Robertmurraya sp. FSL R5-0851: one gene and its partner. Each later gene encodes a partner of the first gene's protein in a complex. Links are inferred from orthologs where the notes say so. Each region holds a gene or a part of one and is shown in the gene's direction. Other genes may lie near its edges.

Region 1 (3,253 bases):
CATTTTTTCTTAGTATGTACTTTCCTTATGTGAAATACTTGTGCAACCGGGGTTGACCATATATTCTAGAAATATAACAAAGAGGGGTTGAACGAGATGAAATATGTATTGGGTCTTTTTATCCCTGGTGCTCTCGTTATTTTTTTTACAAGAGTTACATACAGCCATGTGATTGGTTTATTGCTTACAGTTGCACTAATAGCTGCATCGGTTTATAAGGGTTATACCGATTCCTTAGCGCTCATTATTGTAGATGCATTATCATTAACGGTTGGGTTTGCGTACTCGAAAACGGTTCGAGAGAGGGCAAAAAAACGATCGTAGGTAGAAGCTTGTCGATGAAATTTTCGACAAGTTTTTTTATGCGCTTTTTACTTATAGAGGGTGTTTGGGTCAATTCAATCAAACGTTTGATTGACCTTTTTTCGACTGAGACTGACAGACTTCATGGAAAAAAAAGAAAAAACATCGAATATTTGTTCGTATATTATTGGTTTGTTTTCCCTGGTTTGTGGTAGAATGATTAATATGAAAATATAGGATATTTGCTCAGCAAGGTCCGTCGCAGCTAGTTACTATAGATGAAATTCTAATTGATGCTTTTAATAGGAGGAGTACTTGTGAAGGACCAATTTGAATTAGTCTCAAAATACTCACCACAAGGAGATCAGCCTGCAGCCATTCAAAGGATTGCTGATGGAATACATAACGGTGAAAAACGTCAAACGTTGCTCGGAGCAACAGGAACTGGAAAAACATTCACGATCTCCAATGTGATTAAAGAAGTGAATAAGCCGACACTGGTGATCGCTCATAATAAAACGCTTGCTGGCCAACTCTATAGTGAGTTTAAGGAGTTTTTTCCGGATAATGCCGTCGAGTATTTTGTTAGCTATTACGATTATTATCAGCCAGAAGCATATGTTCCTTCAACGGATACGTTTATCGAAAAAGATGCTAGCATCAATGACGAAATTGATAAACTTCGTCACTCGGCTACATCCTCATTGTTTGAGAGAAAAGATGTCATCATCATTGCGAGTGTTTCTTGCATCTACGGTCTCGGTTCTCCTGAGGAATATCGAGAGCTTGTGCTGTCACTAAGAACGGGGATGGAAATTGAGCGAAATCAGCTCTTGCATCGCTTAGTAGATATTCAATATGAAAGAAATGATATTAACTTTCAGCGCGGAACATTCCGTGTTCGTGGCGATGTGGTCGAGATTTTCCCGGCTTCACGTGATGAGCATTGCTTGCGTGTGGAGCTATTTGGGGATGAAATTGATCGGATTCGAGAGGTGGATGCATTAACAGGGGAGATTCTTGGAGAAAGAGAACATGTGGCTATTTTCCCGGCATCCCACTTCGTTACACGTGAAGAAAAGCTCCTTGTTGCCATTGAAAATATCGAAAAAGAGCTTGAAGAACGTTTAGCGTACATGCGTGAAAACGGAAAGCTTCTGGAGGCACAGCGATTAGAGCAACGAACACGTTATGATTTAGAAATGATGCGGGAGATGGGGTTCTGTTCGGGAATTGAGAACTACTCCCGCCATCTAACTCTAAGACCTCCTGGGTCAACACCGTATACCTTAATCGATTATTTTCCAGAAGACTTCTTAATTGTCATCGACGAGTCGCATGTTACGCTTCCGCAAGTTCGTGGAATGTTTAACGGCGACCAAGCGCGTAAGCAGGTTCTAGTGGATCATGGGTTCCGTCTGCCATCAGCGATGGATAACCGACCGTTAACATTTACAGAATTTGAGGAGAAGATCAATCAAATTGTGTTTGTTTCCGCAACACCGGGACCATATGAGCTTGAACACACGCCAGAAATGGTTCAACAAATCATTCGTCCCACAGGATTGCTGGATCCAACGATCGATGTTCGTCCGATTGAAGGACAAATTGATGACCTCATCGGCGAAATTCATGAGCGGATTAAGAGGAATGAACGGGTTCTTGTCACAACGTTAACAAAAAAGATGTCCGAGGATTTAACAGATTACTTGAAAGAAATCGGTATCAAGGTACAATATCTACACTCTGAGGTAAAAACACTTGAAAGAATAGAGATCATTCGTGAGCTTCGACTAGGGAAATATGATGTTCTCATAGGGATTAACTTGTTAAGAGAAGGACTGGATATCCCAGAGGTTTCGTTAGTAGCTATTTTGGATGCTGACAAGGAAGGCTTCCTACGTTCAGAACGTTCGTTGATCCAAACCATTGGTCGCGCAGCGCGTAATTCCCGCGGTCATGTCGTTATGTATGCAGATCGAATGACAAACTCGATGGAGCTTGCAATTTCAGAAACGAAACGTCGTCGCGCCATTCAAGAAGAGTACAATGAAAAGCATGGAATCACACCGATGACGATCCAAAAAGATATAAGAGATGCGATTCGTGCCACACATGCGGCTGAGGACGAAGCAGAGTATAAGACAACAGAAAAGCTTACAAAGCTTACGAAAAAAGAGCGTGATAAGCTGATTGAGAATATGGAGAAGGAAATGAAAGAAGCTGCTAAGGCGCTAAACTTCGAGAGAGCGGCAGAGCTTCGCGATTTAATATTAGAGTTGAAAGCGGAAGGATGACGAACCAATGGCAATGGAAAAGCTCATAGTTAAAGGGGCTAGAGCTCATAATTTAAAAAATATCGACGTGACCATTCCGCGAGATAAGCTCGTCGTACTGACAGGACTTTCAGGGTCGGGGAAATCCTCTCTAGCATTCGATACGATTTATGCTGAGGGGCAAAGGCGCTATGTAGAATCATTATCTGCGTACGCAAGACAGTTTTTAGGACAGATGGATAAGCCGGATGTGGATACCATTGAAGGACTTTCCCCTGCTATTTCAATTGATCAGAAGACAACGAGTCGTAATCCTCGTTCGACGGTAGGAACGGTCACGGAGATTTATGATTATTTACGATTATTATATGCGAGAGTAGGCCGACCAACCTGCCCGAATCACGGGATTGAAATTAGCTCACAAACGATCGAGCAAATGGTCGACCGAATTATGGAATATCCTGAACGAACAAAGCTCCAAGTACTGGCCCCGATTGTTGCAGGTCGCAAAGGGACACATGTAAAGGTTTTTGAGGATATTAAAAAGCAGGGCTTTGTTCGCGTTCGTGTGGACGGAGAAATGCTCGATCTTTCAGACGAAATTGAGCTGGAGAAAAACAAGAAGCATACGATAGAAGTGGTAGTTGACCGAATCGTCGTCAAGGAGGGAGTCA
Region 2 (3,325 bases), 2.8 Mb from region 1 along the record:
ACAATATGCCAAACAAAATGATTATGCTGCATTAAAATTAAATGCTCAAACACAAGCCATTCCATTTTACAGCAAATTAGGATATGAAATCATATCTGAAGAGTTTATGGATGCTGGCATTCCACATCGAACAATGAAAAAATATATATAAAAAAATGCCTCATTAGAGGCATTTTTTTATACGCTTATATCAAGGTACTTTCCTTTTCCTGTAATTTCATATATATGAGCTAACGCCTCATTAGTAGGTCTTACTACTTTTCTTTCTTCTCTTTGAAGCAATTTCTTAGAAAAAGAAGATTGCTGGTGCTGATTACCCTCTGAAGTTCCACTTTTTATCGGAGTAACTCTATTTACCGATTCATATTTATATGGATCTCTGGATGTTATTAAGTTTCTCTCTAAATACTGGTTCGATTGAAAATTAACTACTGGAATAATATAGCCCATCTTCTTCACCTCTTTCATAAATCTCCTCAAACTTTTGGAAAATAAATCTTTTATTTTTTCTTCTTTATGTAGGAGTAATTGTTTTGTTATGATAGAGTTCGATTGAGTTTTTGATTTTAAGGGGTTAATTATGAAAATTGCTATGAAAAATAATGAAACAGTTAATTTAAACATTATGGATAGAGAGAATTATCAATTTGTATATGATGAAGCTAAAAAAGGAAAACTTCATTGTCCCACTTGTAAAGAACAGGTCCGTCTTTATTTAGGAATACAAGAGGAGCCCTATTTTTATCATATGCTCCGGAAGCAATCTGAATGCAAAGGTTTAGATATCGAATCCGCTGAAATGAGTATTGAGCCTATCGAATATGTTGAACGAAATGGCTTCAGAATACCAGTTACTCGTATGATTGTTTCTCCATCCAAACAATATACGTTTCAGCCATCAATACATGTAAAAGCTTCTCCCTCCTTTCAACCAACCGTTCGGCAAGAATCAACCATAACCTCACACTATATAAAACGATTATTTAACAGCGGTTTCCAACTTGATGATCAACAAATAAAGGCAGTCACAACGGTAAACGGCTCTGTCCTAGTTGTTGCTGGTGCTGGTAGTGGTAAGACAAGAGTGTTAACTACAAGAGCGGCATATATGCTTCATGAGTTAAAAATAGATCCAAAATCAATTATGCTTGTTACGTTCACAGCGAAAGCAGCCACAGAAATGAAAGAAAGGCTTAACCAATATCCTCTCCTTTCACCTACAGACATTAATAGGCTTTTAACTGGTACATTTCATAGTATTTTTTATAGAATACTAGCTTACCATGAGCCAGAAAGATGGCATCCATCTAAATTAATAAAAAAGGATTGGCAAAAGGATCAAATCCTTAAAGAAGGTGGAAAAACAATTTCTCTTGATGAGAAGGTGTTTGCATACGATTTAGCTCTTCAACAAATTGGATATTGGAAAAATACGTTTCTACTTCCACAGGATATACAAACAGCTAGTCGTTGGGAGGAGCAAGTATTACAGTTATACAAACATTATGAACAAGAAAAGGAAAAGAAGAATCTATTCGATTTTGATGATATGCTTATCGGATGCTATAAATATCTAACCGATCATCAAGATGTTTTAGAGATGTACCAAAATCGCTTTCAATATTTTTTAATTGATGAGTTTCAAGATATTAACAAAGTTCAATATGAGCTGATTAAATTGCTATCCCGTAAAACAGCAAACTTATTTGCCGTTGGAGATGATGATCAGTCTATTTATGCATTTCGAGGTAGTGACCCTAAATACCTTCTATCTTTCGAAAAAGATTTTCCAAATAGTAAAATGATTATCCTAAACGAAAATTACCGTTCCTCACATGAGATTATTTCAACTGCCAACCGGATCATTGAAAAAAATACAACTCGTAGAAAAAAAACGATGCAAGCTCAATATCAACATTCTCTTTCACCTTTGTTGTTTTATCCTTTTGATGAAGAAGAGGAAGCAACCATGATTGTTCAGGATATAAACGAAAAACTACAAAACGGGTATGCTCCAAATGATATTGCTATTTTATACCGTACGAATACCGGGAGCCGAGCAGTTTTTGAAAGACTAGCGACAACTAGCTTTCCTTTTAGGATCGATCTGGATTCCGAAAACTTTTATGAACGTTATTTAGTAAAATCCATGTTGTCCTTTCTACGTCTCATTATTAATGAAGATGACCAGCAGGCAATCAGTCAGATTCTCCCAGTTCTCTTTATTAGACAAGCTGTTATGAGTGATTTAAAAGCGAACAGTATTTTGAATGATTGCTCCATGCTTGAATGCTTATCCAATATTACAACCGGTCATGCCTTTCAGGAAAGAAAGATAAAGAAGCTATTACCTTCTATTAGAAGCTTGAAAGGAAGCAAGCCACTAGACTGCATTGAATTCATTGAAAAGGAAGTAGGCTTTGGTGATTATTTAAAAAAGCGTGGCAGTGAAGGAAATAGTCTTGAAAAAGGTTCTGACGATATTCGCGATTTGAAGGTTGCAGCAAAAAATTTTCAAACAATTATCGACTTCCTAGACCATACGAAGCATATGAGTGCTATGAATAAAGAAATAAAACAACTTAGTAAACAACTTGAACAGGCAATTACGCTTAGCACTATTCATCGAGCAAAGGGGTTAGAATACCGAGTCGTGTATATTCTTGATGTTGTTGACGGAGGAATTCCTCACGATTACGCACTAGACTCCTTGAGGAATGGTGAGTCGGCACCAATTGAAGAAGAACGTCGTCTACTATATGTAGCTATCACTCGCGCTAAAGAAGAATGCTATATAGCGATACCTCATAAAAGAAGAGGCAAAAATGCTAAGACCTCTAGATTTTTGGCTCCCATCCTTCCAAAATAACAGAGAAAAAGAAGAGAGAAGCTTCCCAATTTTTGGAGGCTTCTCTTTTTTTTTTTATTTCTTATTAATCATTTTAGATAACGTATTAAAATCAAGTTGTTTTCCATCAGCAACAATAGAAGAAACAATTTTATCTTCCATTTCCTTTGTGACTGGTTTGTTTGCAATTTGAGATACACGTTTGATTACATTGCGAACTGTTTTTTCATCTTTAAAGTTTGCATTTTGTAATGAACCAGCCAGTTCAAGAATGTCTTTCATATTAACGCCAGTTTTCTTTTCAACATTTTTGAAAAATTGATTATCCATTCTTAAAACCACGCCTCCTTTTTAAGCTACTCTCATCTTATGAAGAAAACATAAAAAGGGTGATTTTAAGACAGGAAAAAGACCGTTTCTTTGTACAGAAACGATCTTTCTTCCTACACTTCTTTTTGGAGATTAGTTGTAAAAGCT

The links.
Region 2: the proteins of uvrB (region 1) and MKX65_RS06795 are in contact, whole or in part, in a crystal structure (PDB 7EGT), measured with the Thermus thermophilus proteins. The link is inferred for Robertmurraya sp. FSL R5-0851 from one-to-one orthologs. Residues at the interface, in WP_096411307.1 of Thermus thermophilus: Glu23, Leu25, Arg26, Asp27, Gly28, Glu29, Arg30, Phe31, Arg55, Glu326, Asp327, Phe328, Glu379, Ser382, Gln383, His398, Gly400, Arg401; in WP_096412145.1 of Thermus thermophilus: His654, Arg656, Phe657, Gln666, Asp668, Glu669, Lys680, Arg681, Leu682, Ser683, Lys685, Tyr686, Ala687.

What each region holds. Positions count from the first base shown.
Region 1 is NZ_JBBOOE010000001.1:4,157,498-4,160,750, reverse strand. The notes cover bases 192-3,110. They hold uvrB (excinuclease ABC subunit UvrB), read left to right. Parts: upstream 192-620; coding sequence 621-2,600; downstream 2,601-3,110. Other genes in these bases: uvrA (excinuclease ABC subunit UvrA), read left to right, coding at 2,608-3,110; MKX65_RS21370 (CsbA family protein), read left to right, coding at 192-324. Outside these bases: more of MKX65_RS21370, read left to right, coding at 97-191; more of uvrA, read left to right, coding at 3,111-3,253. UniProt on the Escherichia coli protein: The UvrABC repair system catalyzes the recognition and processing of DNA lesions. A damage recognition complex composed of 2 UvrA and 2 UvrB subunits scans DNA for abnormalities.
Region 2 is NZ_JBBOOE010000001.1:1,312,123-1,315,447, reverse strand. What follows is about bases 234-3,224. They hold MKX65_RS06795 (ATP-dependent helicase), read left to right. Parts: upstream 234-580; coding sequence 581-2,869; downstream 2,870-3,224. Other genes in these bases: MKX65_RS06790 (stage VI sporulation protein F), read right to left, coding at 2,924-3,178; MKX65_RS06800 (hypothetical protein), read right to left, coding at 234-468. Also shown: MKX65_RS06805 (GNAT family N-acetyltransferase), read left to right, coding at 1-151; more of MKX65_RS06800, read right to left, coding at 178-233; MKX65_RS06785 (YjcZ family sporulation protein), read right to left, coding at 3,311-3,325. UniProt on the Escherichia coli protein: A helicase with DNA-dependent ATPase activity. Unwinds DNA duplexes with 3'-5' polarity. Translocates on single-stranded DNA with 3'-5' polarity. Initiates unwinding more efficiently from a nicked substrate than double-stranded DNA.